3 regions of the Variovorax sp. GW821-FHT10C12 genome follow, and region 1 is predicted to be linked to each of the others. Evidence: predicted binding sites of a transcription regulator. Region 1 holds the regulator's gene; each other region holds the start of a gene.
What was found. The regulator LexA, encoded in region 1, represses DNA repair genes until DNA is damaged. The targets are predictions, from matches to a motif close to ACTGTATNNNNATACAGT.
Positions count from the first base shown of each region.

Region 2: a site for LexA is predicted at 2,322-2,339, ahead of recA (recombinase RecA). Genes of this name have one in related genera too.
Region 3: a site for LexA is predicted at 6,981-6,998, ahead of AC07OH_RS22625 (ATP-dependent helicase). Genes of this name have one in related genera too.

Region 1 is NZ_JBWKNE010000001.1:1,142,170-1,152,455, reverse strand. It holds gene xseA (exodeoxyribonuclease VII large subunit) at 1-754, opposite strand, end outside; gene AC07OH_RS05540 (MotA/TolQ/ExbB proton channel family protein) at 1,067-1,699, shown strand; gene AC07OH_RS05535 (ExbD/TolR family protein) at 1,714-2,139, shown strand; gene lpxK (tetraacyldisaccharide 4'-kinase) at 2,140-3,135, shown strand; gene AC07OH_RS05525 (Trm112 family protein) at 3,116-3,298, shown strand; gene kdsB (3-deoxy-manno-octulosonate cytidylyltransferase) at 3,295-4,068, shown strand; gene adk (adenylate kinase) at 4,204-4,860, shown strand; gene AC07OH_RS05510 (asparaginase) at 4,874-5,860, opposite strand; gene lexA (transcriptional repressor LexA) at 5,934-6,617, shown strand; gene AC07OH_RS05500 (hypothetical protein) at 6,761-7,144, shown strand; gene AC07OH_RS05495 (D-2-hydroxyacid dehydrogenase family protein) at 7,303-8,310, shown strand; gene AC07OH_RS05490 (MFS transporter) at 8,315-9,475, shown strand; gene AC07OH_RS05485 (3-hydroxyacyl-CoA dehydrogenase) at 9,609-10,286, shown strand, end outside.
Region 2 is NZ_JBWKNE010000007.1:153,398-163,683, forward strand. It holds gene AC07OH_RS25400 (hypothetical protein) at 54-1,007, shown strand; gene AC07OH_RS25405 (response regulator transcription factor) at 1,034-1,708, opposite strand; gene AC07OH_RS25410 (MarR family winged helix-turn-helix transcriptional regulator) at 1,771-2,256, opposite strand; gene recA (recombinase RecA) at 2,403-3,512, shown strand; gene recX (recombination regulator RecX) at 3,573-4,046, shown strand; gene AC07OH_RS25425 (SRPBCC family protein) at 4,015-4,458, shown strand; gene yiaA (inner membrane protein YiaA) at 4,471-4,911, opposite strand; gene AC07OH_RS25435 (hypothetical protein) at 5,026-5,748, shown strand; gene AC07OH_RS25440 (bestrophin family protein) at 5,882-6,832, shown strand; gene scpC (succinyl-CoA:acetate CoA-transferase ScpC) at 6,901-8,400, shown strand; gene argC (N-acetyl-gamma-glutamyl-phosphate reductase) at 8,460-9,383, opposite strand; gene sucC (ADP-forming succinate--CoA ligase subunit beta) at 9,591-10,286, shown strand, end outside.
Region 3 is NZ_JBWKNE010000005.1:270,386-280,671, forward strand. It holds gene AC07OH_RS22590 (ABC transporter permease subunit) at 1-461, shown strand, start outside; gene AC07OH_RS22595 (ABC transporter ATP-binding protein) at 479-1,504, shown strand; gene AC07OH_RS22600 (peptide ABC transporter ATP-binding protein) at 1,501-2,523, shown strand; gene AC07OH_RS22605 (ABC transporter substrate-binding protein) at 2,571-4,202, shown strand; gene AC07OH_RS22610 (5'-methylthioadenosine/adenosylhomocysteine nucleosidase) at 4,239-4,979, shown strand; gene AC07OH_RS22615 (YoaK family protein) at 4,989-5,741, opposite strand; gene corA (magnesium/cobalt transporter CorA) at 5,799-6,785, opposite strand; gene AC07OH_RS22625 (ATP-dependent helicase) at 7,011-9,128, shown strand; gene hpf (ribosome hibernation-promoting factor, HPF/YfiA family) at 9,448-9,777, shown strand; gene AC07OH_RS22635 (PTS sugar transporter subunit IIA) at 9,969-10,286, shown strand, end outside.

The sequences.
Region 1 (10,286 bases):
CGGCAATCGTGAAATCGGTTTCGTGCCCCACGCCGCTGATCACAGGCACGGGACTTTGCACGATGGTGCGCGCCAGCGTTTCGTCGTTGAAGGCCCAGAGGTCCTCGATCGAGCCACCGCCGCGCACCAGCAGGATCACGTCGACGGCCGGCTCCAGCGTGTAGAGCGACTGCAAGGCGCGCACCAGCTCGCCCGGCGCGCTGGTGCCCTGCACTGCCGCCGGCGCCAGCACCACGGGAATATGTGGGACGCGCCGCCGCAGCGCGGTCACGACGTCATGCAACGCCGCGGCGCCCAGCGAGGTGACGACGCCCACTGCACGCGGCATGGACGGCAGCGCCCGCTTGCGCGCCGGATCGAACAAGCCCTCGGCTTCGAGGCGCGCCTTGCGCTGCAGGAACTGCTCGAACAGCGCGCCCTGCCCCGCGCGCCGCAGGCTTTCGACCACCAATTGCAGGTCGCCGCGCGGCTCGTACACCGCCAGCCGACCACGCACCTCGACCTGGTCGCCGTCACGCGGTGTGAAGTCGAGCAGGCCGGCCGCCCGGCGGAACATCGCGCAGCGCAGCTGGCCGGATTCGTCCTTGAGCGAGAAATAGCAATGACCGCTCGACGCACGCGAGAAACCCGAAATTTCTCCGCGCACCGAGACCGGGTTGAAACGCGCGTCGAGCGCATCGGCCACCGCGCGGCACAGCGCGCCCACGGCCCACACGCGCGGCCCGGGCGCTGCATTCGGCTCCATGAAGCTCATCGCGTCCCTCCGCCACCGACGGCCACTCTTCCACAACGGGCGCTGCGCCCCCCACTTTGGAGGGGTATGGTGGAACAGATGCACGAGTTCTCGTGCAAGCTGTTGATTTCATTAAAAAAAGTGCTGCTCAAAATTCAATCGATCTAACGAAAAGCCCGTCCCATGCGGGTTCGGAGACATTGCGCCACGGGTTAATCACAAAGTTATCCACAGAATCTGTGCGTCCTTGCCGACACGCAAACAAGCCGCGAGCCGATGGTGGCTCGGTGGATAATCGCCGCGCATTTGCAGTCTACGGGCCGGAGGATTTTCTTGTTTTCCATCATTGTTGCCGCGGGCTGGCCAATCTGGCCATTGCTCGCCTGTTCGGTCATCGCACTCGCGCTGGTCATTGAACGTTTCACCAGCCTCAAGACCGTCAAGGTCCTGCCGCCGAAGCTGCTGGACGAGACCATCACCGTGTCGCGCGGCGCGGTTCCCGGCCCCGACGTCGTGACCAAACTGGAAAGCAACTCGATGCTCGGCCAGGTGCTGGCCGCCGGCCTGCGCGCGCTGAACGCCAACCCGCGCTGCACCGAAGAAGACCTGCGCGCCGCCATGGAGGCCTCGGGCCGCACCGTGGCGCACAAGCTGGAGCGCTATCTGCCGGCGCTGGCCACCATCGCCTCGGCCGCGCCGCTGCTCGGCCTGCTGGGCACGGTGATCGGCATGATCGAGATCTTCGGCTCGCAGTCGCCCGGCAGCGGTGCCGTCGGTTCGGGCAACCCGGCGCAGCTGGCGCACGGCATCTCGATCGCGCTGTACAACACCGCCTTCGGCCTGATCGTGGCCATTCCGACGCTGATCTTCTGGCGCTACTTCCGCAGCCGCGTCGACGAGTACCTGCTGAACCTCGAACTCTCGGGTGAGCGCTTCGCACGCCACCTGAACGCCCTGCGCAAATGAGCTCGCGTGGCCGCATGCAGTTTCGCCACGGCGCGCGCGACGAGCCGGAGATCAACCTGATCCCGTTCATCGACGTGCTGCTGGTCGTGCTGATCTTCCTGATGCTGTCGACCACCTACAGCAAGTTCACCGAGATGCAGCTGCGGCTGCCGACCGCGGACGTCGACGCCCAGCGCGACTACCCGAAAGAGGTGATCGTGGCGGTGTCGGCCGACGGCCGCTACGTGATCAACAAGTCGCCGCTGGCGGACCGCAGCGTCGACACCGTGGCCGCCGCGCTCGGTGCTGCCGCCACCGGTGGCAAGGACAGCGTCGTGATCATCAGCGCCGATGCCGCCAGCCCGCACCAGGCCGTGGTGACGGTGATGGAGGCTGCGCGCCGCGCCGGCCTGATGCAGATCACCTTCGCCGCCCAGTCGACGGCCCAGGCCGGTCACTGAGTGTCGACCGGCGCGCGGCTGCAGGATGCCTGGCTGCGCCGCGGTGCGCTGGCCTGCCTGCTGTGGCCACTGTCGCTGGTCTATGGCGCCCTCTTCGCGCTGCGGCGCGCCTTTTACCGATGGGGCTGGCAGAAGACCGGACGCGTGCCGGTTCCTGTAATCGTGGTCGGCAACGTGATCGCAGGCGGGGCCGGCAAGACACCGGTCGTGATGGCCGTCGTGTGCCATCTTCAGGCGCGCGGGCTGCGCGTGGGCGTGGTGTCGCGGGGCTATGGCCGGCGTACAGACGACTGCCGCGAAGTCCTGCCCGACAGCGATCCGCAGGACATCGGCGACGAGCCCGCGCTGATCCACCATGCCACCGGCGCGCCCGTCTTCGTGGCCCGGCAGCGCATCGAGGCCGCACGCGCCCTGCTCGAACAGCACCCGGCCACCCAAATCATCGTCAGCGACGACGGCCTTCAGCACCTGGCGCTGGCGCGCGACATCGAGATCTGCGTGTTCGACGACCGCGGTATCGGCAACGGCTGGCTGTTGCCCGCCGGCCCCCTGCGCGAGCCGTGGCCGCGCCATTGCGACCTGCTGCTGCACAGCGGCGAGCGGCCCGCCTTCGCCGATGGCTACACCGCCACCCGCGAACTGGCGCCGTACGCCCTCGCGAAGGATGGCCGCCGCATCCCGCTCGACACGCTCGCCGGCCAGCCCGTGATCGCGCTTGCTGCCATCGCCCGGCCGCAAGCCTTCTTCACGATGCTGCACGCACGTGGCCTGACGCTCGCAGACACCCTCGCGCTGCCCGACCACCACGACTTCACCGGCTGGCAACGCCCGGCCGGCTCCGCCCTGCCGCTTGTCTGCACGGAGAAAGACGCCGTCAAGCTCTGGCATCAGGCGCCCGACGCGCTCGCCGTGCCGCTGCACTTCGAACCCTCGCCGGCGTTCTTCGCCGCCCTCGACGCGAAGCTATCATCGCTCGATGGATACCAAGCTGCTTGAACTGCTCGTCTGCCCCGTCACCAAGGGCCCGCTGACCTGGAACGCCGAGAAGCAGGAACTCTGCTCGCGCAGTGCGCGACTCGCCTACCCGGTGCGCGACGGCATCCCGGTGCTGCTCGAGAACGAGGCCCGCACGCTGTCCGACGAAGAGCTGGGCCTGTGAGCTTCACCGTTCTGGTGCCGGCCCGGCTGGCTTCGACGCGACTTCCCAACAAACCGCTGGCCGACATCGCCGGCCTGCCGATGGTCGTGCGCGTGGCGCAACGCGCCCGCCAGTCCGGCGCCCTTCGCGTGGTGGTGGCCGGCGACGACGCCGCCATCATCGAAGCCTGCAAGGCGCACGGTGTCGAGGCCCTGCTGACCCGCCAGGACCACGCCAGCGGCACCGACCGCTTGGCCGAAGCCTGCGAACAACTCGGGCTCGATGGCGACGCGATCGTCGTCAACGTGCAGGGCGACGAGCCGCTGATCGACCCCGCGCTGATCGACGCCGTCGCCGCCACGCTGGCCGCGCGCCCGCAGGCCGCCATGAGCACCGCCGTCCACGCGATCGATTCGCTGGCCGACTTCATGAACCCGAACGTCGTGAAGGCCGTGCTCGACGCACAAGGTCATGCGCTCTATTTCAGCCGCGCACCGATCCCCTGGTGGCGCGACGGTTCTTCGGGCGGTGCGGCGCCCACGGTGCTGCCCAGCCCCGCACCGCTGCGCCATATCGGCATCTACGGCTATCGCGCGGGCTTCGTGCGGCAATTTCCGTTGCTGTCGCCAGCACCCGTCGAAGCCACCGAAGCGCTCGAACAGCTGCGCGCGCTGTGGCACGGGCACCGCATCGCGGTGCATGTGAGCGATGTCGCCCCGGGCCCCGGGATCGACACGCCCGAAGACCTGGCGCGCGTGCGCGCGGTCTTCGCAGCCGGCTCGCCTGCGTGAACTGCCCGCCGTCCCCGAGGGAACGGCGGCAATTTGTCACGGGCACGCATGCTATCCTCGACGCAATTCCGCCTCGGCGCGCCTGAGGGCGCGCATGGGGCGCGACACAAAATCTAAGAACCTTCCGAGGACACCATGAGACTTATTTTGCTGGGCGCGCCCGGAGCAGGCAAAGGCACGCAAGCGACCTTCATCTGCCAGAAATACGGCATTCCCCAAATTTCGACCGGCGACATGTTGCGCGCCGCCGTCAAGGCAGGCACCCCCCTCGGGCTGCAGGCCAAGACGATCATGGATTCGGGTGCACTGGTCAGCGACGACCTGATCATCAACCTCGTGAAGGAACGCATCGCGCAGCCCGACTGCAACGGCGGCTTCCTGTTCGATGGCTTCCCGCGCACCATTCCGCAAGCCGACGCCATGAAGGCGGCCGGCGTCAAGCTCGACTACGTGCTCGAGATCGATGTGCCCTTCGGCGACATCATCGAACGCATGAGCGGTCGTCGCTCGCACCCGGCATCGGGCCGCACCTACCACGTCAAGTTCAATCCGCCGAAGGTGGAAGGCAAGGACGACGTGACCGGTGAAGAGCTGATCCAGCGCGAAGACGACAAGGAAGAGACCGTGCGCAAGCGGCTCGACGTCTATAGCCAGCAGACCCGTCCGCTGGTCGACTACTACTCGGCCTGGGCCAAGGCCGATCCGGCCGCCGCGCCGAAGTACCGCGCCATCCAGGGCGTGGGCACGGTCGACGAGATCACGCAGCGCGCGCTTGCCGCATTGAACAGCTGATCCGTCAGCCTTCTTAGCCGCCCTCCGACTCTGGCAGGGCAGCCACTCCCAACAGTTCCAGCACCAGCGCGACCCGCGCCTTCACCGGCGTGAGTGCACCCGCATCCCGCAGCCCATCCCCGGGTTTCGGCAGGATGCGTCCGTTCGTGCAGCGCGTGGCGCGCAGCACCGCCACGCCGGCGGCCTGCGCCTTCAGCGCCGCAGCTTCCAGCGCGTGGTGCACCGTGCCGTTGCCGGTCGCGGCCACGACCAGTCCGCGCAAGGGTTCAGCCGACGGAAGCAGGAGCGCCTCGACGATCGCACCGCTCGCACCCGCGTGGCTCATGACGATCTCGACGCAGGGCCACGGCTTCGCCACGGCCGCCAGCCGCGCCGCATCGAACGGCGCCCCCTGCGGCCACGCGCGAACGCGCCGCACCTCACCCTCTTCCACATACCCGACAGGCCCCGCATCGCCCGACGCGAAGGCATCGAGGCGATAGGTGTGCACCTTCTGCACATCGAGGCCGCTGTGGACCGTGCCCGCGCAGACCACCGTCACGCCCCGCGCGCCAGGCGTCGAAGCCAGCACGAGCGCGTCGCGCACGTTCTGCGGACCATCAGGCGACAGGGCCGTCGCCGGACGCATCGCACACGTCAGCACCACCGGCTTGGCGGGCGCCAGCACGGCGTGCAGGAAGAAGGCGGTTTCCTCCAGCGTGTCGGTGCCGTGCGTGACCACGATGCCCGCCACGTCGGGCTGCGCCAGCCAGTGCGCACAGCGCGCGGCCAGCTGGCGCCAGGTGTCGGCGTCCATGTCCTTGCTGTCGAGCTGCGCGACCTGCTCCGCCACCAGCGTCACGCCGGCCGGCGCCTCGATGCCGCCCAGCAGGTCCGCCACCCCCACCTGCCCGGCGGTGTAGCCGATGTTGTCGCCGCTGCTGGCAGCCTTGCCGGCAATGGTGCCGCCGGTGCCCAGCACCACCACGCGGCGCGTCTCGGACGAAGAGGAATGAGTCATGGCTTGTCAACTTTTGAAAACTGGTTAAAAATACAGGTACTGGATATCTAGCCAGTGCCGCAAGGAAACCACTATGCAGTTCGCAGTGAAGCTTACCGCCCGCCAGCAGCAGATCCTGGACCTGATCCAGGCCGCCATCGCACGCACCGGCGCGCCACCCACGCGCGCCGAAATCGCCAACGAGCTGGGCTTCAAGTCGGCCAACGCCGCCGAAGAGCACCTGCAGGCGCTGGCCCGCAAGGGCGTCATCGAGCTCGTCAGCGGCACCTCGCGCGGCATCCGCCTCAAGGGCGATGCGCTGCGCTCGCTACACGAAACGCGCCACCGCGAAGGCAACCAGTTCTCGCTCTCGCTGCCCGGCATGGCCCAGCTCGCGCTGCCGCTCATCGGCCGTGTGGCGGCGGGTTCGCCCATCCTCGCGCAAGAGCACGTCGACCAGACCTACTACGTCGAGAACACGCTGTTCCAGCGCCAGCCCGACTACCTGCTCAAGGTGCGCGGCATGTCCATGCGCGACGCCGGCATCATGGACGGCGACCTGCTCGCCGTGCAGGCCACCAAGGAAGCACGCAACGGCCAGATCGTGGTGGCCCGCCTCGGCGAAGAAGTCACCGTGAAGCGCCTGAAGCGCAACAAACAGGTGATCGAGCTGCACGCCGAAAACCCCGACTACCCGACCATCATCGTCCAGCCCGGCGAGCCCTTCGAAATCGAAGGCCTCGCGGTCGGCCTCATCCGCAACACCATGCTGATGTAGGTCTCGGGCCTGCTGCCAACGGCAGCAGCACCTCATCCGGCCGCGACAGGTGGCGGGCGTATGGCGTGAAGTCGCCATCACCCTGTTGCGGCCGATTCAAGAAATCCTGCCTGTGTTCAACCTCATACTTTTTTGGAGTTCACATGGGAATCGCCCTCCTCGCCATCGCCGACCTCTGGTCGCCCCTGCAATCGCTGGCGACCCGCTGGATGCCCGCCCGCCGCCCGTCGCACGGTGACAGCAGCGACGCTGCAGCCGGTCTGCGCTACGTGGCCATTCGCCCGGCCTGCACGGCACGCACCGCCGGCGGCCCGGCGCCGGCCACATCGCCATCCGCCGCCGCGACACCCGCCCGCCCGCTGCGCGTGGTCCGTGTGGTCGATCGGCAAGGCTCGCAGCGCGGCTGCGCCAACCGGGTCGTGATTTCCGGCCGCATGGCCGACGTGTGCGCCGAACTCGACCGGCTCGCCGCTCTGGAAGCTGCGGAAACCGGGAGCGGCACGCCCCGCCCCAGCCACCTGCACTGAGAAGGTGCGAACGAGCCCGCCGTGCCTGCGCGCCCCGCACGCGCATGGCGGATTCACCCCCAACGGCCTGAAACAGGCCTCCCGGGCGCCATCTGGCACGGGGTATCCAAACGTTCACACGTGCGACGTGCCGATGCTGCGAGGCACAATGGCATGCCATGAACATTGTGATCCTCGACGATTACCAGGACGCCGTGCGCAAGCTGCAGTGCGCCGCCAAACTGGACGCCTATGCCGCCAAGGTCTACACCAACACGGTCAAGGGCATCGGCCAACTGTCGGTTCGCCTCAAGGATGCGGACGTCATCGTGCTCATCCGCGAGCGCAGCCAGATCTCTCGCCAACTGATCGAGAAGCTGCCCAAGCTCAAGCTGATTTCCCAAACCGGCCGCGTCGGCGGCCACATCGACGTCACGGCCTGCACCGAACGCGGTGTGGCGGTGGCCGAAGGCTCGGGCTCGCCGCAGGCGCCCGCCGAACTCACCTGGGCGCTGATCATGGCGGCCATGCGCCGCCTGCCGCAGTACATCAGCAACCTCAAGCACGGGGCCTGGCAGCAGTCGGGCCTCAAGTCGGCGTCGATGCCGCCGAATTTCGGCGTGGGCTCGGTGCTCAAGGGCAAGACGCTGTGCATCTGGGGCTACGGCCGCATCGGCCAGCTGGTGGCCCGCTACGGGCAGGCCTTCGGCATGCAGGTCGTGATCTGGGGCCGCGAGGCCAGCTGCGCCAAGGCGCGCTCCGACGGCTTCCAGGTGGCACAGAGCCGTCACGAATTCTTTGCCGCGGCCGACGTGTTGTCGGTGCACCTGCGGCTCAACGAGGACACCCAGGGCCTCGTCAAGCTCGAAGACCTCTCCCGCATGAAGCCGACGGCGCTGTTCGTCAACACGTCGCGCGCCGAGCTGGTGGAGGCCGATGCCCTGCTGGCCGCACTCAACCGCGGGCGCCCCGGACTGGCCGCCATCGACGTGTTCGAGAGCGAGCCGCCGCTGCAGGGCCATGCGCTGCTGCGCCTCGAAAACTGTATCTGCACGCCGCACATCGGCTACGTGGAGCAGGAAAGCTACGAGAGCTACTTCGGCCAGGCGTTCGACAACGTCGTGAGCTACATCAACGGCAACCCCACGAACATCGTGAATCCCGGCGCGCTGCAGGTTCGCCGGTGAGTTCATGAGCCGGCCCGCGCCGCAGCGAGGCGCGCTCTGGGCGCTGCTGGCCGGCAATTTCGTGATCGGCACGGGCGTGATGGTCGTGCCCGGCACCCTCAATGAAATCAGCGTCTCGCTGGCGATCCAGGTCGCCACGGCGGGCCAGCTGATCACTGCAGCCGCCTTCGTGATGTGCCTGGGCGCCCCGCTGCTGGCCGCTGCGGTCGCCGGCTGGGACCGCCGCAAGCTGCTCGCCCTCACCCTGCTCTGGTACGCCGCGTGGCACGTGGTTGCGGCGCTCATGCCCAGCTTCGGCGCACTGCTGCCGGTGCGCATGCTGACGGTGATCGCCCCCGCCATCTTCACGCCCCAGGCCGCGGCCTGCGCCGGCATGCTGGTGCCGCCCGAGCAGCGCGGGCGCGCCGTGACCTTCGTCTTTCTCGGCTGGTCGGTGGCCTCGGTGCTGGGCCTGCCGATCGGCGCGCTGATCGGCGGCCACCTGGGCTGGCGCATGGCCTTCATGGCCATCGCTGCGCTCAGTGTCGTGAGCGCCGCCTCGGTGTGGTTCACGCTGCCCAACGGCATCCGGCCCGCCGCGCTCACGGCCGCCGCCTGGTCGCGCGTGCTGCGCAGCCCGGTGCTGATGGGCATCGTGTCGGTCACGGCGCTGCAGGGTGTCGGCCAGTTCGTGCTGTTCAGCTATTTCGGCCCGCTGCTCAAGCAGGGCTTCGGCGCCGACGCCAACACGCTGAGCCTGATGTGGGCGCTGTTCGGCGCTTTCGGCCTGCTGGGCAACATGGTGGTCAGCCGCTACATCGACCGCGTCGGCGCCGGGCGCATGGTGTTGCTGACGACCGGGCTGATCGCGCTGAGCCTGCTGCTGTGGCCGCTGGCCAGCACGCTCGCATGGCTCGCGGTGGTGCTCGTGCCCTGGGGCCTGGGCTGCTTTGCCACCAATTCCTCGCAGCAGGCGCGCCTCGTGGGGCTGGCGCCCGCCCTGGCGCCGGGCTCGGTGGCGCTCAACAGCTCGGGCATCTACATCGGCCAGGCCCTGGGTGCGGCACTGGGCGGCTGGCTGCTGGCGAACGACGCCACCGAGTGGATGAGCCGGGTCGGTTTTGCACTGATGCTGCTGGCGATGGGCCTGAGCATCGCCATCGACCGCAGCCGCCGCCCGGCCTGATTCCGATGCCCCGCGTAACACCCGGGGCGCGGGCCTCCCGCGAGATTGCAAAATCGGAGCTTTCGTCCGCGCCGCGCACCCGCGCCGGCGCGGCCGCCCCGGACACCCACCAACCCATGAGAACCTTGATCCCATGACAGTGAACTACCCCCGAATCGGCGTGATCGGCGCCGGCGCCATGGGGCGCGGCATCGCGCAGATCGCCGCCCAGGCGGGCAGCGAAGTGCTGCTGCTCGACAGCTTCGCCGGCGCCGCCGAGCGTGGCCGCGAAGCCCTCGCCGCCCAATGGAACAAGCTGCACGAGAAGGGCAAGATCGACGCCCCCACGCGCGACGCCTACGTCGCCCGCGTGAAGGCAGTCGACGGCATGCAGGCGCTCGCAGGCTGCGACCTCGTGGTCGAGGCCGTGGTCGAGAACCTCGAGGTCAAGCGCACGCTGTTCCGCGAGCTCGAGGACGTGGTCGCGCCCACCGCCACGCTGGTCACCAACACCTCGTCGCTGTCGGTCACGGCCATCGCGGCCGGCCTGCAGCACCCCGCGCGCTTTGCGGGCTTTCACTTCTTCAACCCGGTGCCGCTGATGAAGGTGGTCGAGGTGGTGGCGGGCTTCAAGACCTCGCCCGAGGTCTGCCAGAAACTGGCCGGCTACGCGGCGCAGATGGGCCACAGCGCCGTGCAGGCGCAGGACACGCCCGGCTTCATCGTCAACCACGCGGGCCGCGGCTACGGCACCGAGGCGCTGCGCATCGTCGGCGAAGGCGTGGCCGACTTCGCCACCATCGACCGCATCCTCAAGGACCAGGCGGGCTTT
Region 2 (10,286 bases), on a different contig from region 1:
GTTGTAGCCTTGAGGTGCAGTTTCTGCAATTCAAAAACATCAGGGAAGAAATCATGAAGCAAAAGACAGTGGGCGGCTGCCCCAAGCCGCTCTGGATGGCCGCGACCGTGTTGGCCGCCAGCGTGGGTGTCACCGCATGCGGCGGTGGAGGTGGTGGAGGCGGCGGTGGCATGCCGATGCTGCCGATCGCACCGGTTCCTGCGCCCGCACCCGCGCCCTCCCCGGCCCCCGCGCCCGCACCCGCCGAGAACCGCGCCGCCGTGCCGGGCTCCGAGCCGCTGCCCTCGCTGAGCGCGCCGCAGCCCGGCTCCACCGCCGCGGTGGGCAACGACAGCGAAGGCATCTATGCCGCGGGCGTGCGCGGGCTCGCCTTCGTCGGCGCCAACGGCTCGATCGCGCGCAGCTTCACTGTCGGCACGCTGTGGGGCTCGCTGAAGGTCACGGGGCTCGACTGGTCGTTCAACCCCGACACCGAGTTCTATTTCATCGACGCCTCGCAGGTCACCGGCTCGGGCACCTTCGCGCCGAAGAAGACGATGAACGGCACCTATGCCTACGGCACGCGCGCCCCGGCCGATTTCGGTCCCCTGACCTACACCGTCGAGAACGCGCTGGCGGTGTCGCAGGCGAGCGTGGTGGGCAGCTGGTCCAACAACGACAGCAGCCTCGGCGTGACGGTCCAGGTCGACGACAAGGGCGCGTTCACCGGCAGCACGAGCGGCGTGCAGATCGGCCAGTGCACGCTCTCGGGCACCGTCGCCCTGGCGCAGCCCGGCACGGCCAAGAACATGTACGACCTCACGCTGAAGGCGGTGAATGCCGCGACGGCCAGCAAGGACGACTGCAAGCTCACCCTGGCCGCCACCGGTTCCTATGCCGGGCCGGCGGCCATCGGGCTGGTGCCGGCGGGCGTGTACGAGAGCAACGGCTACTTGCGCAGCCTCATGTTCCTGATCCGTTCGAACACCGGCGCCACGCTGCTGGTCGGCCTGCGCAAGCAGCCCTGACGGCGTTCTGCGCGGGCGGGGCAGGCTCAACCGGGAATCTTCTCGAGGCAGTAGCCCAGCCCGCGCACCGTCGCGATGCGCACCGGTCCTTTTTCGATCTTCTTGCGCAGGCGGTGGATGTAGACCTCGATGGCGTTGATGCTCACCTCTTCGCCCCATTCGCACAGCCGGTCCACCAGCTGGTCCTTGCTGACCAGCCGGCCGGCGCGCTGCAGCAGCACCTCGAGCAGGCCCAGTTCGCGCGCCGACAGCTCGATCATCTTGCCGTCGATGGTCGCCACGCGGCCGGCCTGGTCGTAGACCAGCGGGCCGTGGCGGATCGCGTTGCTGGTGGCACCCATGCCGCGCCGCGTGAGGGCGCGCACGCGCGCCTCGAGCTCCTGCAGGCTGAAGGGCTTGGCCATGTAGTCGTCGGCGCCGTGGTCCAGGCCCTTGACGCGCTCTTCCACGCTGTCGGCCGCCGTGAGCACCAGCACCGGCAGCTGCGAGCCGCGTGCGCGCAGGCGCTTGAGGATCTCAATGCCGTGCAGGCTGGGCAGCCCGAGGTCGAGGATCAGCAGGTCGAACTCGCTGTGGGTCATGAGCGCGGTGTCGGCCTGCGAGCCGTTGGCCACGTGATCGACCGCCGCGCCCGAGGTGCGCAGGCTGCGCAGCAGGGCATCGGCCAGCACCTGGTCGTCTTCGGCAATCAGTATTCGCATGAGCCACCTCCGGCGGATTCAGGCGCCATGCCGGCGCTGTTCACATTTGTCTCAACGCGAGTCTAGCCCGCTGTATAGGCTTCGAGTCCGATGGTTACCACGGTGGCGATCTCGTCGCCCACGCTGGCGCGGAACTCGCGCTCGGTCTGCGTCACGGCGCGGCGGAAGGCGTCCAGCCAGGCCAGCCCGTCGGCGGTGAACAGCACGCGCCGCGCGCGCGCATCGAGCGGGTCGGGCCCGCGCGTGACCAGCCCCCAGGCCTCGCACTGGTCGACCAGCGTGCCCATGGCCTGCTTGGTCATGCCGGCGCGCTCGGCCAGCTCGGTCAGGCGCGAGCCCTCGCGCGCCAGGTGCCGTGTGATGTGGATGTGCGCCGCGCTCACCTGCGCGCGCGCCGCGAGGTTCGACAGCGCCAGCGGCACGTCGATGTCGTGCGCCATCAGCGCCAGCACGCGCTCGTCGAAGCGGCGCATCGCATGGCCCAGCAGGCGGCCCAGGTGGGTCTGGCGCCAGGCGTCGGGATCGGTGGGAAAGGCGGGGTCGGCCATGGCCTCAGATGGTAAGGCAAACTGACTTTAAAGTGGGTTTGCGAAACGCCATGAGCCCCTACACTACTGTTCAAGCATCCAGCCTGTGGTTAAAAGCAGATGGATGAACCCCGACACAAACCGTTGATATTCAAGGAGATTTCCACATGGACGCAGTCGTCAAGGGCGCAAGCATCTCGGTCGCCAACAGTGAAAAGGCCAAGGCCCTGCAGGCCGCGCTGGCCCAGATCGAAAAGCAGTTCGGCAAGGGCACGATCATGCGCCTGGGCGAAGGCGAGGCGCTGGAAGACATCCAGGTGGTGTCCACCGGCTCGCTGGGCCTGGACATCGCCCTGGGCGTCGGCGGCCTGCCGCGCGGCCGCGTCGTTGAAATCTACGGCCCGGAATCCTCGGGCAAGACCACGCTCACGCTGCAGGTGATCGCCTCCATGCAGAAGCAGGCCGGCACCTGCGCCTTCGTCGACGCCGAGCACGCGCTCGACGTGCAGTACGCCCAGAAGCTCGGCGTGAACCTGTCCGACCTGCTGATCAGCCAGCCGGACACCGGCGAGCAGGCGCTCGAAATCGTCGATTCGCTGGTGCGCTCGGGTGCCGTCGACCTGATCGTGGTCGACTCGGTCGCCGCGCTCACGCCCAAGGCCGAAATCGAAGGCGAAATGGGCGACTCGCTGCCCGGCCTGCAGGCCCGCCTGATGAGCCAGGCGCTGCGCAAGCTCACGGCTACGATCAAGAAGACCAACTGCATGGTCATCTTCATCAACCAGATCCGCATGAAGATCGGCGTGATGTTCGGCTCGCCCGAAACCACCACCGGCGGCAACGCGCTGAAGTTCTACGCCTCGGTGCGCCTGGACATCCGCCGCATCGGCACCATCAAGAAGGGCGACGAAGCCATCGGCAACGAAACCAAGGTGAAGGTGGTGAAGAACAAGGTGAGCCCGCCGTTCAAGACGGCCGAGTTCGACATCCTGTTCGGCGAAGGCATCAGCCGCGAGGGCGAGATCATCGACATGGGCGTGAACGCCAAGATCATCGACAAGTCGGGCGCCTGGTACGCCTACAACGGCGAGAAGATCGGCCAGGGCCGCGACAACGCCCGCGAGTTCCTGCGCGAGAACCCCGACCTGTCGCGCGAGATCGAGAACAAGGTGCGCGAGTCGCTGGGCATTCCGCTGCTCGCGGCCGATGCAGGCTCCGAACCCGAGAAGGCCGAGAAGCCCGCCAAGGCATCGAAGGCCGACAAGGCAGCGGAGTAAGTTCGAGATAAGCGGCCTTCGCGCAGTGCGTGGGCCGCGTGAGCGACCCACCACCCCCGAATGGCCTTCAGTGCCCCCTCCCTCAAAGGCCGCGCCCTGCGGCTCCTGAGCCAGCGCGAGCATTCGCGCGCGGAGCTGGAGCGCAAGCTGGCCAAGCACGAGGAAGAGCCCGGCACGCTGGCCAAGGCGCTCGACGAGCTGGCCGCCAAGGACTTCATCAGCGAGCCGCGCGTCGTCGCCTCGGTGCTGCACCAGCGTGCCGCCCGTTCGGGCGCGCTGCGCGTGAAGCAGGAACTGCAGGCCAAGGGCATCGCGCCCGAAGCCATCGCGCAGGCGGTGGCCGGCTTGCAGGAGACCGAAGTCGAGCGCGCCACGGCCCTGTGGCGCCGCCGCTTCGACGCGCCGCCCGCCGATGCGAAGGAGCGCGCGAAACAGATGCGATTCCTGATGGCGCGCGGTTTCTCGGGCGCCGTCGTGTCCAAGGTGCTCAGGAGCGACTTCGATGACCCCAGCGACGACCCCAACGGCGAATGAAGGCGACGCGGCCCTGTCCCGCGTCATCACGCAGCGCGTGCACTGCGAATGGCGCGACGCCTACGCACTCGCGTCCGACCCGAAGCGGTTGCCCGACTGGGCCAGCGGCCTTGCGAAAAGTGCGCTGGTGCCGCACGGCGACCACTGGATCGTGCGCACGCCCGAAAGCGGCGAGGCCCGCATGCGCTTTGCGCCGCCCAACGACCTGGGTGTGCTCGACCACTGGGTGGCGCCCGAAGGCGTGCCCGAGGTCTACCTGCCGTTTCGCGTGATCGGCGTGGCGCCGGGTGTGTGCGAGCTGCAGTTCACGCTGCTGCGCCAGCCGCACATGGACGATGCGGCCTTTGCGCGCGATGCCGACTGGATCGCGCGCGACCTGCAGGCCCTGCGCCGCCTGCTCGAGGCGGGCTGAGCCTGGGCTGGCTTACTCGGTGGCCGTGACGTCGTCGGCCAGCGGGTTCTCGGCCTTGTACGCGGCGATGTCGCGCACGTTCTTCTGCACCGCCACCGCGCCGAACAGGCTCAGCAGGAAGGCCATGGCGTAGAAGCCCTTCTCGCTCGCGGCCAGCGAGGCGTTGAACAGGCCCACGGCCAGCAGGCCCACCGACAGCAGCAGCGAGACCCAGCACAGGCCGAAGTAGATGCCGGTGACCGAGATGCCCTCGAGCCGGTCGCGCACTGTCTTTTGCAGCGACACGGCGGAGAACAGGCCGTACATGAGGATGGTGAAGTAGTAGCCCTTCTCGTTGAGCTGCATCGCGGCATTCCACAGCCCGAGCAGGTACACGATGGCGCCGATGATCAGCGCGGCCCAGGAGGCGGCGACGAATGCAGCGGTCGGTTTCTGAAATCTGACGGTTCCCATGGCGATCCTCCTCGTTGTTGTGTGGCGCGATTATGGTGCGGGAAGGCGGTGGCATGATCGCCAGCGACCGGCCTCCCAGGAGGCGGCTTTCCAAAAAAACCGGAGGAACCGTTCATGTCGTCACCACCCGCCCAACCGCAGTCTCTCGTTCGCACCGGCGCCAAGGCCGGCTTCGCCTTCGCCGGCTCGGCCATCAAGGGCGCGCTGATCGGCCTGTTCCTCGGCGGCGGCGTGTTCTTCTACTACCTGAGCCAGCTGCAGGGCTCGGGCAACCCGGCGGCGCGCGCCGGTGGCGCGGGCGCCATCCTGGCGCTGATCATGTCGCCACCGTTGCTGGTGGCCGTGCTGCTGTCGCTGTTCGTTGGCGTGTACTTCCTGCTCGGCGTGCAGCGGGGCCGCGCCCGCGCGATGCAGCACCTGGTCGCGGCGCGCGGCGAGGCCGTGTCGCAGCGGCTGGGCGACGCCATCGCGGGCCGCATCGAAGCCATGCCGCGCACCCACGGCGGCCTGCAGCGCGTGGCCGACTGGCTCTCGCCCGACGCCCTGTGCCAGCAACTCGCGCCGGTGCTCGGCGAAGGCCGGGCCGTGCGCGCGGTGGTCGGCTTCGTGCTGGGCCGCCTGCCCCTGAGCGACATGCTGGCCGAGTGGCAGCAGGAGCGTGCCGCGCACGGTGCGACGACGCCGGCGACGGGCGAAGACCCTGCCCTGCGCGCCCTGCTCACGCGCCGCATCCACGAGGTGCTGCAGGAGATGGCGACGCCCTCGCGCAAGCTCTTCTACATCGCGCTGGCCGCGCAGGCGGTCCTCCTGGGCATAGGGCTGTGGCTCGTGCGCTGAGCCCGACTGTCTTCGTTGGTCTTGGGGCGCCCGGCCGCCCTTGCGCTGACGCCTCGGCGACAATCAGCGCCCGCGCGGGCCTTGCGGTGTGCGCGGCCTCCATGCCTGCCTGTCTCCCCTGCCCCCCGCTTTCATGATCGTCCGGAAACGCCCGTCCGGGCTCAAGCTGTTTCTGTCCTGGCGGGGCTCCGTCCTGCCGCGCATCGCCGCGGCGCTCACGCTCAACGTGATCGTGGCCATCGTCGTCACGGTGCTGCACGGGCGCTTCGGCTCCATCAAGATTCCGCTGGGCACCGTGCCCTTCGCGCTGCTCGGTTTGCCGCTGGCGATCTTCCTGGGCTTTCGCAACACCGCGGCCTACGACCGCTTCTGGGAGGCGCGCAAGCTCTGGGGCGAGGTGATCCTGCGTTCGCGCAACCTGGCGCGCCAGTGCCAGAGCCTCATCGACGGCGACGCGCCGGTGAACGCCGGCGCCGACACCGTCCGCCGCCTGGACGACCTGCGCGTGCGCATGACCCTGCGCGCCGCAGCCTTCGCCCATGCGCTGCGCCACCAGCTGCGCGGCACCGACCCGGCAACTGACACCAAACCCTTCCTGCGCGAAGCGGAATGGCAGGGCCTGACCCAGGTCGCCAACCGGCCGCATGCGCTGCTGATGCACATGGGTGCCGACCTGCGCGAAGCGCTGCGCGCGCGGCGCATCGACCCGGCGCTGGCGGCGGGCGTCGACGGCACGCTGTCGGCGCTGAGCGCGGCGGCTGCGTCGTGCGAGCGCATCCTCAGCACGCCCATTCCCTTTTCGTACACGCTGCTGCTGCACCGCACGGCGTACCTCTACTGCTACCTGCTGCCCTTCGGGCTGGTGGACTCGGTCGGATTCATGACGCCGGTGGTGGTGCTGATCGTGGCCTACACCTTCTTCGGCCTGGACGCGCTCGGCGACGAGATCGAGGAGCCCTTCGGCACCGAGTCGAACGACCTGCCGCTCGAGGCCCTGTGCCGCACGCTCGAGATCGACCTGTGCCAGTCGGTGGGCGCCCCGGCGCCGGCGCCGCTGGTGCCGGTCGACTACTTCCTGCGCTGACACCCGCCGCGCGCGCGGTGCCGGCTTTTCTTTTCCCTGCCTGACGAAAGAAAGACGTTTTGTCCCCCATGCCGCACGAAGACCGCATCCGCCTGCCCGCCCTGCGCAGCAGGATCACCACCGCCGAGGCCGCTGCCGAATGGATTCGCGACGGCATGGTGGTCGGCATGAGCGGGTTCACGCGCGCCGGCGACGCCAAGGCCGTGCCGCTGGCGCTCGCGGCCCGCGCGCGCCGCGAGCCGATGAAGATCACGCTGATGACGGGCGCCTCGCTCGGCGGTGACGTGGACCGCCAGCTCACCGAGGCTGGCGCCATCAGCCGGCGCATGCCGTTCCAGGTCGACACCGTGCTGCGCCAGGCGATCAACCGCGGCGAGGTGATGTTCATCGACCACCACCTGTCGGAAACGGTCGAGATGCTGCGCACGCGGCAGATTCCGCCGATCGACATCGCGATCATCGAGGCCGTGGCCATCACCGAGACCGGCGCGCTGGTGCCGAGCACCTCGATCGGCAACAGCGCGAGCTTCGCGATCCTGGCCGACAAGGTGATCGTCGAGATCAACACCTCGCAGTCGACCGCGCTCGAAGGGCTGCACGACATCTTCATTCCCAAGCACCGCCCGCAGCGCGAGCCGATGCCGCTGGTGGCGCCGCACGACCGCATCGGCACCAGCGCCATCGAGATCCCGCCCGAGAAGATCCTGGGCATCGTCATCACCGACAAGGCCGACAGCACCTCCACGGTATTGCCGGCGGACGCCGAAACCGCGGCCATCGCGGCGCACCTGGTGGCCTTCTTCGAGCGCGAGGTGGCGCAGGGCCGGCTCACCGAGCGGCTGCTGCCGCTGCAGGCGGGCATCGGCACGGTCGCCAACGCAGTGATGTCGGGGCTGGGCGCGGGGCCGTTCGAGCACCTCACGATGTACTCGGAGGTGCTGCAGGACTCGACCTTCGACCTGTTCGACGCCGGCAAGCTGGACTTCGCCTCGGGTTCGTCGATCACGCTGTCGCCCGCGAAGGCGCGGCAGGTGTTCGGCGACCTGGCGCGCTACAAGGACCGGCTGGTGCTGCGACCGCAGGAGGTGAGCAACCACCCGGAGATCATCCGGCGGCTGGGCATCATCGCGCTGAACACGGCGCTGGAGGCCGACATCTACGGCAACGTCAACTCGACCCACGTGCTGGGCACGCACATGATGAACGGCATCGGCGGCTCGGGCGACTTCGCGCGCAACGCCTACCTGTCGATCTTCGCGACCAAGTCGGTCGCCAAGCAGGGCGCGGTGTCGAGCATCGTGCCAATGGTGTCGCACGTGGACCATGCGCCGCAGGACGTCGACATCCTGGTCACCGAGGTGGGGCTGGCCGACCTGCGCGGGCTGGCGCCGCGTGAACGGGCGGCGGCGATCATCGCGAACTGCGCGGCCGAGCCGTACCGCGCGATGCTGCAGGACTACCACGCGCGCGCCGTGGCGACCTGCGGCGGCCACACGCCGCACCGGCTCGAAGAGGCGTTTTCGTGGCACGTGCGCTACCGCGATACGGGCACGATGCGGGTCGACTGAAAGCAAAAAGGCCGGTCCTTGCGGGCCGGCCTTTCTTGTCTGTCAGCGCTGGAAGTGGCTCAGAGCGCCAGCATCAGCTTGAGGTTCTGCACCGCGGCGCCGCTGGCGCCCTTGCCCAGGTTGTCCAGGCGTGCGATCACCACGGCGTGGCGGTGGTCCTCGTTCGGGAACACGCGGATCTCCAGCTGGTTGGTGTCGTTGAGCGCCAGCGCGTCGAGCTTGCCGTCGTCGGTCGGCGGCAGCACCTTCACGAACTGCTCGGGCGTGTTGCTCCTGGCGTAGTGGGCGGTCAGGGCGTCCTGCAGGTCGCCGGCCTTCGGCTTGCCGGGCAGCAGGTCGAGGTGCAGCGGCAGCTGCACCAGCATGCCCTGCTTGAAGTTGCCCACCGACGGAATGAAGACCGGGCGGCGGGTGAGGCCGGTGTAGGTCATGATTTCGGGGATGTGCTTGTGCTTCAGGCCCAGCGCGTAGGTCTCGAACAGCGGCGCCTTGCCGGCCTCGTAGTCCTCGATCATGGTCCGGCCGCCGCCCGAATAGCCGCTCACCGAAGGCAGCGACACCGGGAAATCGGCCGGCAGCAGGCCCGCATCGACCAGCGGGCGCACCATGGCGATCGCGCCGGTGGCGTAGCAGCCGGGGTTGCCGACGCGGTCGGCCTGGGCCACGGCCTGCCAGTGGCCTTCGACGAGTTCGGGGAAGCCGAAGACCCAGCCCGGCGCGATGCGGTGGGCGGTCGAGGCGTCGATGATCTTGGGCTTTTTACCCGGGAGCTGGTCGATCAGCGCGACCGATTCGCGCGCCGCGTCGTCGTGCAGGCACAGCACCACGAGGTCGACGCCGGCCATCAGCTCGCGCTTGGCGGCCACGTCCTTGCGCAGCTCGGGCGCGATGCTCACGAGCTCGATTTGCGGCATCGTTTGCAGCCGCTCGCGAATTTGCAGGCCGGTGGTGCCGGCTTCGCCGTCGATGAAAACCTTGGCCATATCGGAGTATGCGTAGGGTGGCTAGAAGAAAGTACGTATTGACCGCAACCGCGCATCAAGTATTGGTGCGGCGCACCATGATACAGTCCGCGGTTGTTCGCCGCCCCCAGCCGTCAGGCTGCCGTCGCCCGCGAACAACAGAGCAGAAACAACAGTCTCACTCCCGATCTCCCGTTCTCAACCTCCTCCTTCCGAGAGACATCCCTCATGAAGATTCACGAGTACCAAGGCAAGGAAATCCTTGCCAAGTTCGGCGTGCCGGTGCCGCGCGGCATTCCGGCCTATACGGTTCAGGAGGCGGTCGAGGCCGCCCAGAAGCTTGGAGGCCCGGTCTGGGTCGTCAAGGCCCAGATTCACGCGGGTGGCCGCGGCAAGGGCGGCGGCGTCAAGGTCGCCAAGTCGATCGAAGACGTCAAGAAGCTGGCTGGCGAGATCCTCGGCATGCAGCTCAAGACCCACCAGACCGGCCCTGAAGGCCAGAAGGTGCGTCGCCTCTACATCGAAGACGGCGCCGACATCAACAAGGAATACTACATTTCGGCCGTGACCGACCGCGCGACGCAGAAGATCGCGTTCATCGCTTCGAGCGAAGGCGGCATGGACATCGAGGAAGTGGCCCATTCCACCCCCGAGAAGATCATCACGGTCTACGCCGACCCCAAGGACGGCCTGACCGACGCGCAAGCCAAGGAAATCGCCGACGGCATCGGCATGCCGGCCGATTCGACCGCACAGACGGTCGACATCCTGAAGAAGCTCTACACCTGCTACATGGAGACGGACGCCTCGCTGGTCGAGATCAACCCGCTCAACCGTGACAGCAAGGGCAACGTCATGGCGCTGGACGCCAAGTTCAACTTCGACAGCAACGCGCTGTTCCGCCACCCCGAAATCGTGGCCCTG
Region 3 (10,286 bases), on a different contig from region 1:
TGCTCGCCATCGTGATCGTCGCCATCCTCGGGCCGGGGCTGGTCAATGCGATGCTCGCGGTGGCCATCGTGGTGCTGCCGCACTACGTGCGCATCACGCGCGCCGCCGTCATCGCCGAGGTCTCTCGCGACTACGTGACCGCCGCGCGCGTGAGCGGCGCCGGCACCTTGCGCCTCATGTTCCGCGAGGTGCTGCCCAACTGCGCGGCGCCGCTGATCGTGCAGGCCTCGCTGGGCATCTCGACCGCCATCCTCGACGCCGCCGCGCTCGGTTTCCTGGGCCTGGGCGCGCAGCCGCCGTCGCCCGAGTGGGGAACGATGCTGGCCGATGCGCGCGAGTTCGTGCTGCGCGCGTGGTGGGTCGTCACCTTCCCGGGCCTTGCGATCCTTGCGGCCGTGCTGGCTTTCAACCTGCTGGGCGACGGGCTGCGCGATGCGCTCGACCCGAAGCTCAAGCGCTGACGCAAAGGAAAGAACAGATGCCTTTGCTCGATATCAAGGACTTGCACGTCGAATTCCCTACACAGGGCGGCGTGCTGCATGCGGTTGACGGCGTGAGCCTCACGCTCGAAGAGGGCGAGGTGCTCGGCATCGTCGGCGAGTCGGGCTCGGGCAAGAGCGTCACGATGATGGCGCTCATGGGCCTCGTCGGCTTTCCGGGCCGCGTGCGCGCGGACCACATGCGCTTTGCAGGCAAGGACTTGCTCGGCATCTCCGACAAGGCCCGCCGCGCGCTCGTCGGCAAGGAGGTCGCGATGATCTTCCAGGAGCCGACCACCAGCCTCAACCCCTGTTTCACCATCGGCTTCCAGCTGATGGAAACGCTGCGCCTGCACCTGAAGCTCGACAAGCGCGAAGCGAAGAAGCGCGCCACCGAGCTGCTCGAGCAGGTCGGCATCCCCGCCGCGTCGTCGCGCCTGGGCAGCTACCCGCACCAGCTCTCGGGCGGCATGAACCAGCGCGTGATGATCGCGATGGCCATCGCCTGCAACCCGCGCCTGTTGATCGCCGACGAGCCGACCACCGCGCTCGACGTGACCATCCAGGCGCAGATCCTCGACCTGCTGCGCGACCTGCAGAAGGAGCGCGGCATGGCGCTCGTGCTCATCACGCACAACATGGGCGTGGTCAGCGAGATGGCGCAGCGCATCGCCGTGATGTACGCGGGGCAGGTGATGGAGCACCAGCGCGTCGACCGCCTCTTTGCGTCACCGCAGCATCCCTACACCGAGGCCTTGCTCGCGGCGCTGCCCGAGCGCGCCGCGCCCGAGGGGCGGCTCGCCACCATCAGCGGCGTGGTGCCCGGCGTGCACGACCGGCCCGCGGGCTGCCTGTTCGCGCCGCGCTGCGGCTACGTCACCGAGCGCGCCTGCCAGGTGCGCCCGGCGCTGCGTGCGTGGCAGGGCGCCGAGGTGCGTTGCCACTTTCCGCTCGGCGAGCCGGGGCGCGCAGACGCCATTGCGCAAGACCCACCGCGCGCTGCCATCGCGGAGGTGCTGCCATGAGCGACGCATCGCCACCGGAGATCGTCGCCGAGGCGCGCAACCTGCAGCGCACCTACGCGGTGCGGCGCGGGCTGTTCCGCGCACCGGCGCAGCTGCGCGCCGTGGGCGACATCTCGTTCCGCCTCGAACGCGGCCGCACGCTGGCGGTGGTGGGCGAATCGGGCTGCGGCAAGTCGACGCTCGCGCGCATGGTCGCGCTGATCGAGAAGCCCACCGCCGGGCAGCTGACGCTGATCGGCGCCGATGCCGTGAGCCCGCCGCATGAACGCAAGCGCGAGCTGCGCCAGGCGGTGCAGCTGGTGTTCCAGAACCCGTACGGCTCGCTCAACCCGCGCAAGAAGATCTCGGCGGTGCTCGAAGACCCGCTGGCCATCAACACCACGCTGAGCAAGCCGGAGCGCGCAGAGAAAGCACGCGAGATGCTGGCCCGCGTCGGCCTGCGCCCCGAGTACGCCAACCGCTACCCGCACATGTTCTCCGGCGGCCAGCGCCAGCGCATCGCCATCGCGCGCGCGCTCATGCTGTCGCCGCGCCTGCTGGTGGCCGACGAGCCGGTGTCGGCGCTCGACGTGTCGATCCAGGCGCAGGTGCTGAACCTGCTGGCCGATCTGCAGGCCGAGCTGGGGCTGGCCTACCTCTTCATCTCGCACGACCTGGGCGTGGTGCGCCACATCGCGCACGACGTGCTCGTGATGTACCTGGGCCATGCGGTGGAGCAGGGCCCCAAGTCGCGCATCTTCGCGCGGCCGCTGCATCCGTACACGCAGGCGCTGCTGGCTTCGACGCCGGGCCTGAGCAGCCAGCGCATCGTGCTCAAGGGCGAGCTGCCGTCGCCGCTGGACCCGCCTTCGGGCTGCGTCTTCAGCACGCGCTGCCCGCACGTGCAGCCGCGCTGCCGCCAGGAGCGCCCCGCGCTGCGCGCGCTCGACGAGCGGCTGGTGGCCTGCCACTACGCCGAGCAGTTTCTCGATGGCGCGCCGGCCGTGCGCGCCGATGGTCCCGTGCTCGCCGCTTCCTGAAGAAGAGTGGAGTGGCGATTTTTTCAACCCTGTCTCGAGGAGTCCCCATGAAGACCCAGCCCTCCGTTTCGCGCCGCTCACAAAAGCTGGCGCTTCTGGCACCGGCAGCGCTCACGGCCCTTACCCTGGCCTGCGGCGCCGTGTCAGCCAAGACGTTGGTGTACTGCTCCGAAGGAAGCCCGGAAAACTTCTATCCGGGCATGAACACCACCGGCACGTCGTTCGACGTGACCACGCAGGTCTACAACACCATCGTCGAGTTCGAGCGCGGCGGCACCAAGGTCATGCCGGGCCTCGCTGAAAAATGGGACATCTCGGCCGACGGCACCGTGTACACCTTCCACCTGCGCAAGGGCGTGAAGTGGCACACCACGAGCAAGAGCTTCAAGCCCACGCGCGACTTCAACGCCGACGACTTCATCTTCATGCTCGAGCGCCAGTGGAAGGACAGCGACCCCTTCTTCAAGGTCACGAGCCAGAACCACTCCTACTTCAACGACATGGGCATGCCCAAGCTCTTGAAGTCGGTGGACCGCATCGACGACCACACGGTGAAGATCACGCTCAACCAGGCCGAGGCGCCGTTCCTGGCCAACCTGGCGATGCAGTACGCCGGCATCCAGTCGAAGGAATACGCCATCGCGATGCTGAAGGCCAGCACGCCCGAAAAGGTCGACCAGGACCCGGTCGGCACCGGCCCGTTCTACCTCGTGCAGTACCAGAAGGACGCGATCATCCGCTTCAAGGCCTTCCCGCAGTACTGGGGCGGCAAGGCCAAGATCGACGACCTCGTGTTCGCGATCACGCCCGATGCGTCGGTGCGCTGGGCCAAGCTGCAAAAGGGCGAGTGCCACGTCATGCCGTACCCGAACCCGGCCGACCTCGATGCGATCCGCAAGGACCCGAATGTGCAGGTGCTGGAGCAGCCGGGCCTGAACGTGGGCTACCTCTCGTACAACACGACCAAGAAGCCCTTCGACGACGTGCGCGTGCGCAAGGCCATCAACATGGCGATCAACAAGAAGGCCATCATCGACGGCGTGTACCTCACGACCGGCGTGGCCGCGAAGAACCCGATCCCGCCGACGCTGTGGTCCTACAACGATGCCGTGAAGGACGACCCGTACGACCCCGAGGCCGCCAAGAAGCTGCTGGCGCAGGCCGGCTTCCCCGACGGCTTCAGCACCGACCTGTGGGCCATGCCGGTGCAGCGCCCGTACAACCCGAACGCCAAGCGCATCGCCGAACTGATGCAGGCCGACCTGGCCAAGATCAACGTCAAGGCCGAGATCAAGAGCTTCGAGTGGGGCGAGTACCGCAAGCGCCTGCAGGCCGGCGAGCACCAGATGGGCATGCTGGGCTGGACCGGCGACAACGGCGACCCGGACAATTTCATGTACACCCTGCTGGGCTGCGCCTCGGCCAAGTCGGCCAGCGGCAGCAACATCTCGAAGTTCTGCTACCAGCCGTACGAAGACCTCGTGGTGAAGGCCAAGAGCGCGACCAAGCAGTCGGAGCGCGATGCGCTCTACAAGAAGGCGCAGGTCATCTTCAAGGAGCAGGCGCCGTGGTTCACCATCGCGCATGCGGTGCAGCTGAAGCCGGTGCGCAAGGAAGTGGTCGACTTCAAATTGAGTCCGTTCGGCCGCCACACCTTCTACGGCGTGGATATCAAGTAAGCCGTGGCCGCAGCGCCCATCGCCATCGTCGCGGCCATGCACGAGGAGCTCAGTGCGCTCCTCGCGCGCATGCCCGACGAGCAGCGCGTGCGCGTGGCCGGCCGCGACTTCTGGGTCGGCCACCTGCAAGGCCAGCCCGTGGTCGCGGTGCTGTCGCGCATCGGCAAGGTCGCGGCGGCGGTCACGGCCACGGTGCTGCTCGAACGCTTCGGCGTGCGGGCGATCGTGTTCACGGGCGTGGCGGGCGGGCTGGCGTCGGGCGTGAACGTCGGCGACGTGGTCGTGGCGACCGAGCTGCTGCAGCACGACATGGACGCCTCGCCGATCTTTCCGAAATACGAGGTGCCGCTGATGGGACGTTCGCGCTTCGCGGCCGATGCGGCCATCGGCGATGCGCTGGCGGCGGTGGCCGAAAGCACGTTGCGTGATCCGGTGAGCCTGGTGGGGCAGAAGGCGGTCGATGAGTTCCATCTGCGGTCGCCGAAGGTGCATCGCGGCCTGCTGATCAGCGGCGACCGTTTCGTGTCGACCACCGCGGAGTGTGGCGCCCTGCAGCGCTCGCTGCCCGATGCGCTCGCGGTCGAGATGGAAGGCGCGGCGATGGCGCAGGCCTGCCACGACTACGGCGTTCCCTTCGCGGCGCTGCGGACCATCTCGGACCGCGCCGACGATGCCGCGCACGGCGACTTCACGCGCTTCGTGGCCGAGGTGGCGAGCCGCTACAGCCTCGCGCTCGTCGACGCCTGGCTCGCCGCCCTGCCGCGCGACGCGGCCTGAAGAACCCGCCTACGGCGCGAGCCGGCGCAGCTGCGGCAGGTCGCGCAGCAGCGGCGGGATCGACAGCGCCAGCAGCAGCGCGGCCAGCGGCACGACGCAGATGAAGCCCACGTGCTTGAAGCCCAGCGCGCCCACGGTGCCGCCGAGCACGAACATGGCGACCAGCCCGCCGCAGCGGCGCAGCCGGCTGCGGTCGTGGCGCACCGGCAGCGGCGTGGACGGCGCGCGCCGGTTCCAGTAGAGCATCTTGCCCAGCTCGATCCCCACGTCGGTGATGTTGCCGGTCATGTGGGTGGTGCGCGTGCTGCCGCCCGAGGTCTTCGACGCCACGGCGTTCTGCAGGCCCATGATGAACGAGAGCAGCAGCACCGTGAGCGGCACCGCGAACGGCGTGGCCCAGGTCAGCGTGATGGCGCCGGCGAGCCCGAACGGGAACATCAGCGCGGCCTCCAGCAGCAGCGGCAGCGCATACACGCCATGCAGCCGGTGCTGCCGCGCCCAGTTCACCAGCACCGCGCAGACGGCGGCGCCGCTCACGAACGCCAGGATCGCGCCCAGCGCGTTCAGCAGCAGCGTGAGGTTGCCCAGCACCATGCCGTCCGCCAGCTGCGAGGCGAAGCCGGTCATGTGCGAGGTGTACATGTGCAGCACGAGGAAGCCGCCCGCATTGATGGCGCCGGCGTTGAAGGCCAGCAGCAGCCCGAGCGCGGTGTTCGTCGACGGCGCGCGGTGGCGGTTGGTGAGGAAACGAAGTCTGCGCACGGGGCTCTCCAGGGGCAGCTGCCTGCCGACAGCCACTCTAGCACCCAGTGTGAAGAACTACTTGAGCCAGCCGCGCCGGCGGAAGTACCACATCGGCACCAGCGCGCTCGCGGCCATCAGCGCGATGGCGTAGGGGTAGCCCATGGCCCAGTCGAGCTCGGGCATGAATTTGAAGTTCATGCCGTAGATGCTCGCGATCAGCGTGGGCGGCAGCAACGCGACGCTGGCCACCGAGAAGATCTTGATGGTCTTGTTCTGGTTGATGTTGATGAAACCGACGGTCGCATCCATCAGGAAGTTGATCTTGTCGAAGAGGAAGGCCGTGTGGTTGTCCAGCGACTCGATGTCGCGCAGGATCTGCCGCGCCTCTTCGAACTGCTCGGCGTTGAGCATCTTGCTGCGCATCATGAAGCTCACGGCGCGGCGCGTGTCCATCACGTTGCGGCGGATGCGGCCGTTCAAGTCTTCCTGCCGCGCGATGGCGCCGAGCACCTCGCCGGCCAGCTCGTCGCTGACGTTGCCCGACAGCACCTTCTTGCCCGCCACCTCGAGCTCGTCGTAGATGTTCTCCAGCGTGTCGGCCGAGTATTCGGCGTCGGCGTCGAAGAGCTTGAGCATCACTTCTTTTGCGTCTTCGATCAGCCCCGGCGCGCGGCGTGCGCGCATGCGCAGCAGGCGGAACACGGGCACATCTTCGTCGTGGATCGAGAACAGCACGCCACGGCTGCGCAGGTCGGTGTTGTGCTGGTTCAGGATGAAGGCGACGCGCACCGTGCGCGGGTCTTCGTCGTCGTCGATCAGAAAGTCGGAGCGGATGTGCAGTTCGCCGTTGTCTTCCTCGTAGAAGCGGGCGGATTCCTCGATGTCCTCGTCCATCGCGTCTTCGGGAATCGAGAGGCCGTAGTACTGCTTGATCCAGCGCTTTTCCTCGAGCGTGGGCGACTCGAGGTCGACCCAGATCGGCTGGAACTTGGAGAGCTCTTCGAGCGACTCGATCTCTTCCTGGACGAGGCGGCCGTTGGCGAGCGTAAAGATGTTGAGCATGGGCTCACTCCCGGGGATGACTGAACGATGGGCGAGGGAGGGGCGCTTTCAATTCCCGCAGACCCGGCGTCAGTACATCATGCGCGGCGTCGGATGGGAGTTGAAAGCTGCCGAGACGGGGCGGTTTCCATGGGGAGTCTCCGGTTGCAGCGAGGCGCGATTATGTCACCGGCCACAGGGCGGCAAGGCACGCGAACTGGACGGACATACAGTAAAGTCGTGCCCATGCAGACCCCTGCGTCCCCCGTTCTTTCCACCCCCCCGAAGACGCAAGCCGAGCGCCTGGCCGCGGCGCTCGCCGCGCTCAACGACGACCAGCGCGCGGCGGTCGAGCATGGCGTGGGCGCGGCGGTCGGCGCTGACCACCGGCCGCTGCTCGTGATCGCCGGTGCCGGCTCGGGCAAGACCAGCACGCTGGCGCACCGCGTGGCGCACCTGATCGCGGACGGGGTCGATCCGCAGCGCCTGCTGCTGCTCACCTTCTCGCGCCGCGCCGCGCAGGAAATGGAGCGCCGCGCGGGCCAGGTGCTGGCGCGCGTGCTGGGGCTGAAGTCGGAGCGCCCGCCCGCGCTGCCCTGGGCCGGCACCTTCCACGGCATCGGCGCGCGGCTGCTGCGCGAGTACGCCGCGCAGATCGGGCTGGACGAGAACTTCACCATCCACGACCGCGGCGACGCCGAAGACCTCATGGGGTTGGTGCGGCACGAGCTGGGCCTGTCGTCCACGGTCAACCGCTTTCCGCGCAAGGGCACCTGCCTGTCGATCTACTCGCGCTGCGTGAACACGCGCGCGCCGCTGGCCGCCGTGCTGAAAGACAGCTTTCCCTGGTGCGCCGAGTGGGAGGCGCAGCTCAAGACGCTCTTCGGCGCCTACGTCGAGGCCAAGCAGCAGCAGAACGTGCTCGACTACGACGACCTCTTGCTCTACTGGGCCGAGATGGTCGCCGAGCCCACGCTGGCCGCGCACGTCGGCGCGCGCTTCGACCACGTGCTGGTCGACGAGTACCAGGACACCAACCTGCTGCAGGCCGAGATCCTGCGCGCGATGAAGCCCGACGGGCGTGGCGTGACGGTGGTGGGCGACGACGCGCAGTCGATCTACTCGTTCCGCGGCGCCACGGTGCGCAACATCCTCGACTTTCCGTCGCAGTTCTCGCAAGAGGCACGCATCGTCACGCTGGAGCGCAACTACCGCTCGACGCAGCCGATCCTCGACGCGTCGAACCGCGTCATCGCGCAGGCCGCCGAGCGGCATGCCAAGACGCTGTGGACCGACAAGCCCTCGGCCGGCAAGCCGGTGCTGGTGCTCGTGCCCGACGAGGCCGGGCAGGCGCGCTGGGTGGCTGACAAGATCCTCGCGCACCGCGAGGGCGGGCTGGCGCTGAAGTCGCAGGCGGTGCTGTTTCGCACCTCGTCGCACAGCGCGGCGCTCGAGTTGGAGCTGGCGCGGCGCAACATCCCGTTCGTGAAGTTCGGCGGGCTCAAGTTCCTCGAGGCCTCGCACGTGAAGGACCTGCTCGCCGTGCTGCGTTTCGCGCAGAACCCGCGCGGGCGCATGGCGGGCTTCCGGGTCACGCAGCTCATTCCCGGCGTGGGCCCGGCCACCGGCACGCGCCTGCTCGACGCGATGGACCAGGCGGCCGACCCGGCCGCGGCCGTGCGGGACTTCGTGCCGCCCTCCGCAGCGCGCGAACAGTGGGCCGACTTCGCCCAGGCCTACGCTGCCTTGCGCGAACCGTCCCTGAAATGGCCGGCCGACGTGGAGGTGGCGATGCAGTGGTACCAGCCCCACCTGGAGCGGCTGTACGAAGACACCTCGGGCGTGCGCCGTGCCGACGTCGAACAGCTGGCGCGGCTGGCGGCCGGCTATGGCTCGCGCGAGCGCTTTCTCACCGAGCTCACGCTCGATCCGCCCGAGGCCACCAGCGACCGGCCCGGCCCGCCCTCGCTCGACGAGGACTACCTGATCCTGTCGACCATCCATTCGGCCAAGGGGCAGGAGTGGAATTCGGTGCACGTCATCAACGTGGTCGACGGCTGCATGCCGGCCGATGTGGCGCAGGGTGCGCACGAGCTGGAAGAAGAGCGGCGCCTGCTCTATGTGGCGATGACGCGGGCCCGCGACCACCTGCATCTGGTGATGCCGCAGCGCTTCCACATCACGCAGCAGGCGGCGCGTGGCGACCGGCACCTGTACGCCAACCGCACCCGCTTCATCACGGAGTCCGACCTGGCGGGCTTCGAGCTGCAGACCTGGCCGCCGCCACCGGTGCTGCCGCCCGCCGTGCCGCCGCCGGCCGCGGTGATCGACCTGCGCAACCGCATGCGCGCCGCCTGGCGCTGAACGGGCCGGCCCTTCGGGCGGGAGGGTCACTGCGCGCGGCGCGTGGAAACACTTGCTTCCAATGTGCCGCAAGGGCATGCCACTGCACGGGGGCAGCTATGGAATCAATAGCGGATTAGGGCATGCAATACACCGGCCCGTCACTCGGGCAAGCCCCGGTATTGCAATACCGTGACAGCTTGGGCATAGTGAATCCGACCGCCCCCTTTCTCACCTCTCTCTTCCTCTTCTCCCGTTCTCCCCCAAACCTGTTTCGCCGGCCACGCTTCATCCCGGAGCGCGGTCATTTCCCCAACCGTCAATTCTCAGGAGGTCATTCATGAATTTGACGATCAGCGGTCATCACCTCGACGTCACACCTGCCTTGCGCACCTACGTCACGAGCAAGCTGGACCGGATCACGCGACATTTCGACCAGGTGGTCGATGTCAAGGTGATCCTCACGGTGGAAAAGCAGAAGGAAAAGGAACGCCGCCAAAGGGCGGAGTGCAACATTCACGTCAAGGGCAATGACATGTTCGCGGAATCGAGCCACGCTGATCTGTACGCCGCGGTTGATGAGCTGGTCGACAAGCTCGACCGCCAGGTGGTCCGCCACAAGGATCGCCTGCAAGACCACCATCACGTGGCGCCCAAGCGCGTGATGTAAACGCCGGGCCCCGCGCCCCGCATCCCAGGCCGCCTTCGGGCGGCCTTTTGTTTGTCCGACCACATTGGTGGGGCTTTGCAAGGCCCCCAGAGGAAGCGACGCCTCTCGGCAACACATGTAGACGAAAGTAATTAGAGGGACTGGGGGTTTTTACCGATGAGGTGCATAATCGCCCCCGCTCTGACCCCACCATGAATCGCCTCGCGTCCATCCTGCCGCCCGCTCAAGTGCTCGTGAGCGTTGACGCCACCAGCAAGAAACGTGCTTTCGAAGAAGCGGGTCTTCTGTTCGAAAGCCTTCACGGCCTGGGACGTGCCCTCATCACCGACAGCCTGTTCGCGCGCGAGCGCCTCGGTTCCACCGGTCTGGGCCATGGCGTCGCCATTCCCCATGGCCGCATCAAGGGCCTCAAGGCGCCGATGGCCGCGGTGTTCCAGCTGGCGAACCCCATCGGCTTCGACGCTCCCGACGAGCAGCCCGTGGCGCTGCTGATCTTCCTGCTGGTGCCC